DNA from 2 places in the Enterovibrio sp. QJM3NY_24 genome. Region 2 is predicted to be linked to the other one. Evidence: riboswitches for the same ligand, from Rfam matches in the RefSeq annotation. Region 2 holds a riboswitch; the other holds the start of a gene.
What was found. Region 2 has a riboswitch for thiamine pyrophosphate ahead of thiB (thiamine ABC transporter substrate binding subunit). Riboswitches for the same ligand answer to the same signal wherever they lie in the genome.
Positions count from the first base shown of each region.

Region 1: linked by a shared signal. The riboswitch ahead of thiC (phosphomethylpyrimidine synthase ThiC) and the one ahead of thiB (thiamine ABC transporter substrate binding subunit) in region 2 are both predicted to bind thiamine pyrophosphate.

Region 1 covers NZ_CM173519.1:26,029-31,816, forward strand. Annotated here, with positions in the region: rRNA gene AC3CIC_RS00100 (23S ribosomal RNA) at 1-893, shown strand, start outside; rRNA gene rrf (5S ribosomal RNA) at 1,017-1,132, shown strand; tRNA gene AC3CIC_RS00110 (tRNA-Asp) at 1,199-1,275, shown strand; gene AC3CIC_RS00115 (hypothetical protein) at 1,676-1,816, shown strand; tRNA gene AC3CIC_RS00120 (tRNA-Trp) at 1,893-1,969, shown strand; gene crcB (fluoride efflux transporter CrcB) at 2,407-2,790, shown strand; TPP riboswitch at 2,840-2,938, shown strand; gene thiC (phosphomethylpyrimidine synthase ThiC) at 3,053-4,966, shown strand; gene thiE (thiamine phosphate synthase) at 4,975-5,655, shown strand; gene AC3CIC_RS00140 (HesA/MoeB/ThiF family protein) at 5,633-5,788, shown strand, end outside.
Region 2 covers NZ_CM173519.1:368,745-374,532, forward strand. Annotated here, with positions in the region: gene thiP (thiamine/thiamine pyrophosphate ABC transporter permease) at 1-587, opposite strand, end outside; gene thiB (thiamine ABC transporter substrate binding subunit) at 592-1,587, opposite strand; TPP riboswitch at 1,638-1,742, opposite strand; gene AC3CIC_RS01700 (DUF547 domain-containing protein) at 1,781-2,587, opposite strand; gene leuD (3-isopropylmalate dehydratase small subunit) at 2,844-3,446, opposite strand; gene leuC (3-isopropylmalate dehydratase large subunit) at 3,456-4,871, opposite strand; gene leuB (3-isopropylmalate dehydrogenase) at 4,961-5,788, opposite strand, start outside.

The DNA.
Region 1 (5,788 bases), 340 kb from region 2:
GAAATTGAAATCGCAGTGAAGATGCTGTGTACCCGCGGCTAGACGGAAAGACCCCGTGAACCTTTACTACAGCTTGGCACTGAACATTGACCCTACATGTGTAGGATAGGTGGGAGCCTTTGAAGCATCGTCGCTAGATGGTGTGGAGGCAATCTTGAAATACCACCCTTGTATGCTTGATGTTCTAACGTTGGTCCCTTATCGGGATTGCGGACAGTGCCTGGTGGGTAGTTTGACTGGGGCGGTCTCCTCCCAAAGAGTAACGGAGGAGCACGAAGGTGGGCTAATCACGGTCGGACATCGTGAGGTTAGTGCAATGGCATAAGCCCGCTTGACTGCGAGAATGACAATTCGAGCAGGTACGAAAGTAGGTCATAGTGATCCGGTGGTTCTGAATGGAAGGGTCATCGCTCAACGGATAAAAGGTACTCCGGGGATAACAGGCTGATACCGCCCAAGAGTTCATATCGACGGCGGTGTTTGGCACCTCGATGTCGGCTCATCACATCCTGGGGCTGAAGTCGGTCCCAAGGGTATGGCTGTTCGCCATTTAAAGTGGTACGCGAGCTGGGTTTAGAACGTCGTGAGACAGTTCGGTCCCTATCTGCCGTGGGCGTTGGATGATTGAGAGGGGCTGCTCCTAGTACGAGAGGACCGGAGTGGACGAACCTCTGGTGTTCGGGTTGTCACGCCAGTGGCATTGCCCGGTAGCTAAGTTCGGAATTGATAAGCGCTGAAAGCATCTAAGCGCGAAGCGAGCCTCGAGATGAGTCATCCCTGACACTATAAGTGTCCTAAAGGGTTGTTGGAGACTACGACGTAGATAGGCAGGGTGTGTAAGTGCTGCGAGGCATTGAGCTAACCTGTACTAATTGCCCGTGAGGCTTAACCATACAACACCCAAGGGGTTTTAGCGGACTCAGATAAGAACGTTGAATGTGTATTGAGAAGTCACTAGTCAGAATTTTCCCAGATTTTCGTTTTTCGCCTCATGGCGGGGAACAATACAAAATTTGCTTGGCGACCATAGCATTATGGACCCACCTGATCCCATGCCGAACTCAGTAGTGAAACGTAATAGCGCCGATGGTAGTGTGGGGTCTCCCCATGTGAGAGTAGGACATCGCCAGGCTTCAAATTTAGATATGCGCATTGAACGGCGTGTATCGGATAGATACTCAGGTGTTTATCCCCGTGTGGAGCGGTAGTTCAGTTGGTTAGAATACCGGCCTGTCACGCCGGGGGTCGCGGGTTCGAGTCCCGTCCGCTCCGCCATTTATTAAGAAGCCTCGTCAGAAATGACGGGGCTTTTTATCGTTTATGCTCATCAGAAAGTCTTACACAATTTTGATCGTTACACCTTCGTATAGTCCCATACACGCCAGTATCAATTAAAAACCTTGTTAGAAATTTTTCTGTAGATTCCCTTGGGCACTGTCTATATCTTCGAGTACGCATTTTTATTAATGATGTCACTAATAGTTTGATTTATCGTGGTATGACGTCTAAAACTTGTTGTATAGAAATCCATACCATAAGTGATCAGTGTTTATTTATTGCATATTACGCTATGCAACTATCGAATTGAGTCGCGCGGGTTCTTACTATTGAGAGTTTTTTTTTATACCATCACGGTATTATCAAACTTACATTTAACGGCTTGGGGAATCATCAAATGAATGATTTATCAGCATTAATTCAAATGACGTTACTTTGTACAGCAGTCGCAACGGCGGTAGCTGGGCCTGCAGTTATAGCATTGCTCGTATTTAATAAATACAAACAAAATCTTGCTGAAAAACACGACATTGCCTAATTCCTGTTCAGTTGGAGCATGAAGCTTTACTAAACCCTAGCTATTTTGCTGATTGTCGTTAAAATAGCGGTTGTATAGGGGTGTAGCTCCAATTGGCAGAGCAGCGGATTCCAAATCCGCGTGTTGGGAGTTCGAATCTCTCCACCCCTGCCACATTTAAGGCCTCGACAGTAATGTCGGGGCTTTTTCGTATCTGTCACTTTTTTAAAGTGATGTTGGGAGCTGGAATGCCAGCCCAGTCAAATCTCTCCACCCTGCCACATTTAAGGCCTCGACAGTAATGTCGGGGTTTCGTATCTGTCACTTTTTTAAAGTGATGTTGGGAGCTGGAATGCCAGCCCAGTCAAATCTCTCCACCCTGCCACATTTAAGACCTCGACAGTAATGTCGATTTATTTATACCTGATATATTCTGTACGTGTCATGAGAAGCAGTGCGTTTACCTATTCAGCCTTACTTTAGAAATGAATGCTATTTTTATGAATCTCAGTTATACGCAATCACATCCAATTTTTGTTCCTGCCTTAGCGCTTGTCGTTTTTACGGCGTATCATATTGTTACTGTTTTAAGCTACGAGTGGTTTTAGACCATGAATCAGGCGGTTTTGCTTTTCTATATTGCTATTGGTGGCGCGGCGGGTGCTTGTTCTCGCTATCTTATTTCTGAGCTTTGCGCTGTTTTGTTAGGGCGAGGTTTTCCCTATGGGACTTTGACAGTGAATATTATTGGTTCATTGATCATGGGATTTTTGGTAGCGGCGCTTGAACAAGAGACTTTTGGTCCTGGTCCATGGCGACATCTTATCGGCCTTGGCTTTCTTGGTGCATTGACAACGTTTTCCACGTTTTCAATGGACAATGTTTTGCTGCTTCAGCAAGGCGAGTGGTTCAAGATGGGGTTAAACATCGTATTGAATGTCGTGGTGTGTATTTTTGCCGCATGGGCAGGCTTTCAGCTCTTAATGCGCAGCTAATCACAGACATTGAGGTTGAGAAGACATAGCGCATTTCTTATACTGCAACTGATACTTGTCGGAGTGCCATTTGGCTGAGACCGCGAAAGCGGGATCCGTTGAACCTGATCAGGCTAATACCTGCGAAGGAAACAAGAGAAAGTAAATACAATCGTGTTTTAGATTACGTCACCTCAAACGGGGTAACTGTATCTGTGCGTGACACACCTCTTGCAGAGCAAATCCGGCAAGCATTTATTCCCACAATTAATGGAGTAATGCTATGTCGACCCGTAAACAAGCCAGAAACGAAGCTAAAGATTTTATCGACAACCTGTCGGTGCAACCCTTCCCTAATTCCAAAAAAGTTCACGTTGTAGGATCTCGTCCAGATATTCGCGTTGGAATGCGTGAAATCTCGTTGTCGCCAAGCATGATCGGCGGAAATAAAGAGACACCACAGTTTGAAGATAACGAACCTGTACTTATCTATGATACATCCGGTGTTTATACTGACCCTGATTACCACATTGATATCTACGCGGGGTTGCCAAAGCTGTGCGAGCGTTGGATTGAAGAACGTGGCGATACTGAAGCGTTGGTGGGAGTAACCTCAGAGTTTGCACAAACACGCCTGGATGACGATACATTAGATGAACTGCGTTTTGGCAGACTGCCCGATGTTCGTCGTGCAAAAGCAGGTAAGCGAGTGACTCAGCTTCACTATGCGCGTCAGGGTATGGTTACGCCAGAAATGGAATACATCGCAATACGTGAGAACATGGGACGCCACAAATATGCCGATGAGCAACTCAATCATCAGCACCCAGGGCAAAGCTTTGGTGCCAATTTACCCAAAGAAATTACGCCTGAGTTCGTGCGCAGAGAAGTCGCAGAAGGTCGCGCCATCATCCCATCAAATATCAACCATCCTGAATCCGAACCCATGATAATTGGGCGTAACTTCTTAGTGAAAGTTAACGCCAATATTGGTAACTCGTCAGTGAGTTCTTCGATAGAAGAAGAGACTGAAAAATTGGTTTGGTCGACCCGTTGGGGTGGCGATACCGTGATGGATTTGTCTACGGGACGAAACATTCACGAGACCCGAGAGTGGATCTTGCGAAACAGCCCTGTACCTATTGGCACAGTGCCAATGTATCAAGCGCTTGAGAAGGTTAACGGAATTGCCGAAAACCTAACATGGGAAGTCATGCGTGATACCTTAATTGAGCAAGCCGAGCAGGGGGTTGATTACTTCACAATACACGCCGGTGTTTTGCTGCGTTATGTGCCAATGACCGCCAAGCGCGTGACGGGAATTGTCTCTCGCGGCGGCTCTATCATTGCGAAATGGTGCCTTGCTCATCACACCGAAAGCTTTCTTTATACTCACTTCCGTGAAATCTGTGAAATTTGTGCTCAGTATGATGTCGCGCTTTCTTTGGGGGACGGCTTGCGCCCTGGCTCGATTGCTGATGCAAACGATGAAGCGCAATTTTCCGAGTTACGAACCTTGGGCGAGCTGACCAAAGTTGCATGGGAATATGATGTCCAGGTGATGATTGAAGGGCCAGGTCATGTCCCGATGCACATGATTAAAGAAAACATGGACGAGCAGCTCAAGCACTGCCATGAAGCGCCATTTTACACCCTTGGCCCTCTGACTACCGATATTGCACCGGGCTATGATCATATTACGTCTGGTATTGGCGCCGCAATGATCGGTTGGTTCGGTTGCGCCATGCTTTGCTATGTGACACCAAAAGAACACCTTGGTTTGCCGAATAAAGATGATGTCAAAATCGGCCTGATCACTTACAAATTGTGCGCGCACGCTGCAGACCTTGCAAAAGGCCACCCTGGTGCTCAGGTTCGCGACAATGCCTTGTCTAAAGCGCGTTTTGAATTTCGTTGGGAAGATCAATTTAATCTGGCACTTGACCCAGATACTGCACGCACTTATCACGATGAAACACTGCCTCAAGAGTCTGGCAAGGTGGCGCATTTCTGTTCGATGTGCGGGCCTAAGTTTTGTTCCATGAAGATAAGCCAAGAAGTCCGCGAATACGCTAAAAACCAAGAGAAAGGCCAAGCGGTAGAAGTTCAGATGCTGGATGATCCGCTGGAAGGCATGAAACAAAAATCGGCAGAGTTCTTGGCCAAAGGCAGTGAACTTTACCACCAGAAAGCGTAGGAGGGGTGATGAAACCTTCTATGTTTAACTGTCGCGTATCATTTGCGCACATGGAGGAGGGCATTGGCCCTCTTTATCCAGTGGTTGATGACATTGTATTGCTTAAGCGTTTGTTGGCGCTAGGCGTGCGTACCATTCAACTTAGGATCAAAGATCCCAATGAACCTGATCTAGACGCAATGATCGAAGAGGCTGTCGCCTCTGGAAAGACCGCTAAGGCGCAGATCTTTATCAATGACCACTGGGAGAAAGCACTCGCAGCAGGGGCATACGGTATACACCTTGGTCAAGATGATCTGAAAGATGCAGATCTCGAGGCCATTGCTCAGGCTGGTATTCGCTTGGGGATCTCAACTCGAACGGCGCAGGAGCTGGATCTCGCCCTCTCGATTGCGCCGAGCTATTTGGCTATCGGACATATCTTTCCCACTCCAACCAAAGTCATGCCAACACCTCCTCAAGGTACTGAACAGTTGGCTAAACACCTGAAAACCGTCGATGGTCGCTTCCCGACTGTCGCGATTGGTGGCATTGACTTGTCTGTCGCGTCAGAGGTTTGGCAAACAGGTGTGGATGCTATTGCCGTTGTTCGAGCTGTCACCGAATCGGGCGATCTGCCTTCGACATTGCAGTCGTTTTCACGCATTTTGACCGAGGAGGCGAGACATGAGCATTCCGCCTCTGTCTGATAGCGAGTTTGAGCGTTACAGCCGTCAAATTATGCTGTCTGAGTGGGGAAAAGAAGGGCAGTCTCGCCTGAAGCAAGCAAAGGTACTTATTGTGGGATGCGGCGGCCTAGGCACTGCTGCCAGCCTCTACCTT
Region 2 (5,788 bases):
AGACCAATGGCATGGGGTAATTGCTGGCGTAAATACGGCCATTCAAGTAAGCGAAACTGACGCCATCCTCGTATCCCGAGTTGCTGCGCCAAACGGCGTTGATCTGACGGGATTTGATCTAGAGCTTGAACCAGCAATTGAGCAGAAAAGGGCAAGTTAAAGAAAACGTGTGCGAGCAATATGCCGGACAAGCCGTAGATGCTCACATCCCATTTCATGCCAACTAAGGACAGGGCGTCGGCCAGAAGACCGCTCTTCCCATAAATGGCTAATAGGCCAAACACGCCTACCAGCACGGGTAGGACGAGCGTCATGGAAAAGAGTTTAAGCAGCAGTGCTTTGCCTTTGAATTGACGCCGTGACAGCGCGTGGGCAACAGGGATCGCTAAGCCAACTGAGAGGAAGGTAGAAAGCAGCGCCTGTTTGAAACTGAAAAATGTGACGTGTTGAAGGTAAGGGTCATGCCATAGCGATGCGACGTCTAAAGACGGCGCTTGAGAAAGCAAAGAAAATAAAGCGGCGCTGATCAGCACCGCAATTAACGAAGCCGAGAGGATGCCCGGCCACGTTCTTGAAGGGTTTAGCACAATGTTACTTCACCAAGGCTGATTGCCATTCACGGATCCAAGTGCGGCGATTATCCGCCACTTTCTCTGGCGTGAACTGCAAGCTTTTGTTTGGAACCGACAAGGTATCAAAACCTGTTGGCAGTTCAACGCCTGTGACCGGATACATCCAGTTACCCGTTGGAATCGCGTTCTGGAAACCGTCACTTAGAATAAACTGCATGAACGCGTCTGCGAGCGCCGAGTTGTTTGAGCTTTTCACTTTTGCCGCCACTTCCACTTGCATGTAGTGACCCTCTTCGAAATTAGCACTCGTGAAGTTTGGGTTTTCTTCGGCAATCAAATGATAAGCGGGTGACGTGGTGTAAGACAGTACCATGTCTGACTCGCCGCTTAAGAACATGTTGTACGCCTCAGACCAGCCTTTGGTGACAGTGACGGTTTTGGTCGCCAATTGCTGCCATGCAGCAGCGACATCATCGCCATAGATGGATTTCATCCATAGCATTAAACCTTGTCCAGGCGTTGACGTGCGCGGGTCTTGATAGATAACGGAAATATCGTCGCGCGTTTCGACCAGCTCTTTTAAGCTTTTTGGTGGATTAGCGAGTTTGGTTTTGTCATACACGAAAGCAAAGTAGCCGTAGTCATAAGGGACGAATGTGGTGTTGTCCCAGCCATCGGGAAGCGTGACACTTTTCACGTCCACTTTGTGTGATGCAAGCAAACCTGTCTTTTCGGCTTCCGCCATCAAGTTGGTATCTAGACCCAACAGCACGTCAGCTTTGCTGTTTTTGCCCTCAAGACGCAGTCGGTTAAGAATGGTGACGCCATCTTCCAATGCCACAATATTCAAAGTGCAATCGCACTGCGCTTCAAACGCCTTTTTCACGGCAGGACCTGGGCCCCAATCAGCAGCAAAAGAATCGTAGGTGTAAACCGTTAGCGTGTCTGAAGAGCTTGCTAACACAGGACCGGCCATGGTCATGGTTAACATCAGGGTAGAAATTGGAAGTTTCATGGTTGCCTCACATCATGTTTGGCGAGGCTGAGGGTCATTGAGTTGAGTTGCACTCCGCGACATCTCATTCCTACGCCAGCATTATCTGGTTCAGGTTTATGGGTTTAGCTTTCGCAATCTCAGCCGACTTCATGTCAGCTCCCCACGAGATGGTTGATATTGTAATCATCAAGGCGATGATTACCAATCATTGTTATGGCTTATTGAGCGACCAGTCGTAATCGTATTGGATTTTCCCCGACCAGCCTTTTAGTGGCTTCCCGTCGCGATACACGTCTATCTGCTTCAAAATGGCTTGTTCATTGTCACCAAAATCAACGCCATACCATTCATAAATGGATGACAAGGTTAAGGTGTTGCCATCAACGCTAGCGCCTTTTGCGCTGTTGGTGAATTGCGTTGCCGCTGCATCAAGTAAGGACTCAGTGTTCTCTGCAGTAAAGGCGGTTTTGGCAAGGTTTGGGCAACCTAGGCTGGCGCAATTCACGGCATAATGAATGCGGGAGTCGTTCCAAATAGGGCGAAGAATGCGGTGCTCAATATCGTTTAACGTCAGCGATTGTCCTGCGACAGTGGTGGCTTTGTCATCCCAAGGGCCAAAGCTTAGGAAACCACCCAGTTTGGTGATGGATTTGATGGGATATTCATCGAGAATCACTTTCACTGTCAGCGCATTATACAGATTCACCCAGTAAGCAAATTGCTCGCTTTGACGATAGTTGCGCGGGTCAAGTGAGGTTAAATCGGTCAGGTATTGTTCCAGTACCGCTTTGTCTTGCGACGACACTGCGCCGTAATTGAACAAAGTGTGCTGGCCTTGCTCGGTAAGATAGCGGTCAAGGAGGTGTTGCCATTGACTGTGGTCAAACGTGGCTGAATTGCTTTCGTTACTGTTGTCCCAAGTTGGCCATAACTCGCTTTGGGGGGCGGCAAATGCCTGACTTGAAAGCAATAGCAACATTGCGAATAGCGATACGCCAAGAGACAGTGTTTTACGCATGTTTTATCCCTAACTCAAAATAGTTGTGTGTAATACCAATGAGAATAAATGTGTCGTCATTCTTGCTGGTTAACATCGGCAATCTCTGCGTCAGGGGGTTTTCCTGCGCAAATTGATGACCGCTGACTTAATCAGATAGGTATAAAGACCTGAGTCAATGCAGTTTTCTTTCTTTTTGATGAGTACGAAGCGCATAAAAAAACCGACCATTATCATGGTCGGTTTCTTAGTGCAGCATATTTATACCGATAAGATCTTAGACTAAGAAAGCGGGGATCTTGGCTTCGTATTCGGCGATTTTGTCGCTGTGCTGCAGTGTCAGACCGATGCTATCTAGTCCTTCCAGCAAGCAATGACGGCGGAAATCGTCGATTTCAAACGTATAGACTTTATCGCCTGCTGTGACGGTTTGCGCTTCCAAATCTAGCGAAATTTCTGCGCCTTCATTGTCTGCTACAAACGCGAACAGCTCATCGACTTCTGCTTCTGTCAGCGTAACGGGCACCATTTGGTTATTGATGGAGTTACCGTAAAAAATATCCGCGAAGCTTGAAGAAATCATCACTTGGAAGCCAAAGTCGGCCAAAGCCCATGGTGCGTGCTCACGGGAAGAGCCACAGCCAAAGTTTTCACGTGCTAACAGCACGCTTGCGCCTTTATAGCGTGGTTGATTCAGCACAAATTCTGGGTTGTCTTGCAGGCCTGCTTCGTCGAGAAAGCGCCAGTCATGGAACAGGTGTTTGCCAAAACCGGTACGATTTACTTTCTGCAAAAACTGTTTTGGAATGATAGCGTCGGTATCGACGTTAGCAGCGTCCAGCGGTGCCACCAGACCAGTATGTTGTTTAATTCCTGACATGGTGATTCCTTATGCGTTCGTAATGTCGAAGCTGTTAACGTCAACAAAGTGACCCGCAACGGCAGCCGCAGCAGCCATGGCTGGGCTAACCAGATGGGTACGACCTTCGCGGCCCTGACGGCCTTCGAAGTTACGGTTGCTGGTCGATGCGCAGCGCTCTTTTGGCCCTAAACGGTCGTTGTTCATCGCCAAACACATGGAGCAGCCTGGCAGACGCCATTCAAACCCTGCTTCGATAAAGATCTTATCCAAGCCTTCTGATTCTGCTTGCGCTTTCACTTGCTCAGAACCCGGAACCACTAATGCTTGAACACCTTGTGCGACCTGACGGCCTTTGGCAACAGCAGCAGCAGCGCGCATGTCTTCAATGCGTGAGTTGGTGCAAGAACCGATAAACACTTTGTCGATGGTGATGTCAGTGATTTTCTGACCGGCTTCAATGCCCATGTATTTCAGCGCGCGCTCTGCAGAGTGACGCTCAATCGGATCGTTGAAGCTTTCTGGTGCTGGCACTACGCCATTGATACCAACGACCTGGCCTGGGTTCGTGCCCCACGTTACTTGGTTGTTGATGTCGGCAGCATCGAGTGTCACCACGGCATCAAATTTGGCGTCGTCATCGGTTTTCAGCGTTTTCCAGTATTCAACCGCTGAATCCCAATTCTCGCCAGTTGGGGAGAACTTGCGACCTTGCAGGTAATCAAAGGTCGTTTGATCCGGTGCAACCAGACCCGCTTTCGCGCCAAGTTCAATCGCCATGTTACAGACCGTCATACGGCCTTCCATGGTCAAATCTTCAATTGCCTGACCGCAGAATTCGACCACGTAACCCGTACCACCGGCATGACCGACTTTGCCGATAATGGCGAGAACGATGTCTTTTGCCGTTATGCCGTCAGCGGCCTTGCCTTTGACCTCGATTTTCATGGTCTTGGCACTGCCTTGCTTCAGGGTTTGGGTTGCCAGCACATGCTCAACTTCTGAGGTGCCAATTCCAAACGCCAATGAACCAAATGCGCCATGGGTCGCGGTGTGCGAGTCGCCACAAACAATGGTCGTGCCTGGCAGGGTAATACCTAATTCAGGGCCGATCACGTGAACGATGCCCTGATACGGGTGGTTCAGATCGTAAAGGGTAACGCCAAACTCTTCGCAGTTTTTCGCTAAGGTTTCCATCTGGATCTTAGCCATTTCGCCAGAGGCATTGATGTCTTTGGTTTGGGTAGACACGTTGTGGTCCATGGTGGCGAAAGTTTTCGACACCTGACGCACCGGACGGCCTTTTTCACGCAAGCCATCAAATGCCTGCGGAGAGGTGACTTCATGCACCAAGTGGCGGTCGATATACAGCAAAGGGGTTTCACCTTCTGCTGCGACCACCACATGGGCGTCGTAGACTTTTTCGTATAGTGTTTTTGCAGACATTGCTTCTTCCTTATTTTCCCTGTTGTCTTGAGACTCGTCGCGGCGTTGGCGACGAGATCAAAGACTGACGGGAAGAATCCTTTCTTATTTTATGCTTCGCGGACGTACGCGGTGATTTTATCACCCATTTCAGACGTCGTCAGCGGAGTTGTGTTACCAGCCAGGTCCGCGGTCAATTCACCCGCTTCTAGCGCCTTGCTCACTGCGTTTTCAATCGCAATCGCGGCGTCTTCTTCACCTAGGCTGTAACGTAGCATCAATGCCGCAGACAGAATCTGTGCCACAGGGTTAGCAATGTTTTTACCGGCGATGTCTGGTGCGCTGCCGCCTGCTGGTTCGAATAGGCCGAACTGACTGTCGTTGAGACTGGCCGATGGCAACATGCCCATGGAGCCGGTGATCATCGCGCACTCATCAGAAATGATGTCACCGAAGATGTTCGAACAAAGCATCACATCAAACTGCGACGGGTCTTTAATAAGCTGCATGGTCGCGTTGTCGATGTAGATGTGTGACAGCTCAACATCTGGGTAGTCTTTGGCGATTTCTTCGACCACTTCACGCCACAAAATCGAGCTTTGCAGGACGTTAGCCTTATCGACAGACATGACTTTTTTGCGGCGAAGACGCGCCGATTCAAACGCGATGCGAGCAATACGCTCGATTTCGTAGCGATAGTAAACTTCTGTATCAAATGCACGTTCTTCAGCGCCAGAGCCTTCGCGGCCTTTTGGCTGACCAAAGTAGATGCCACCGGTCAGTTCACGTACAACCACGATGTCGAAACCACGCTCAGAGATATCAGCACGCAGCGGAGAAAATGCTTCAAGTCCTGCATGAATTTGCGCAGGGCGAAGATTACAAAACAGTTGGAAATGCTTGCGCAAAGGCAGCAATGCGCCGCGCTCTGGTTGCTC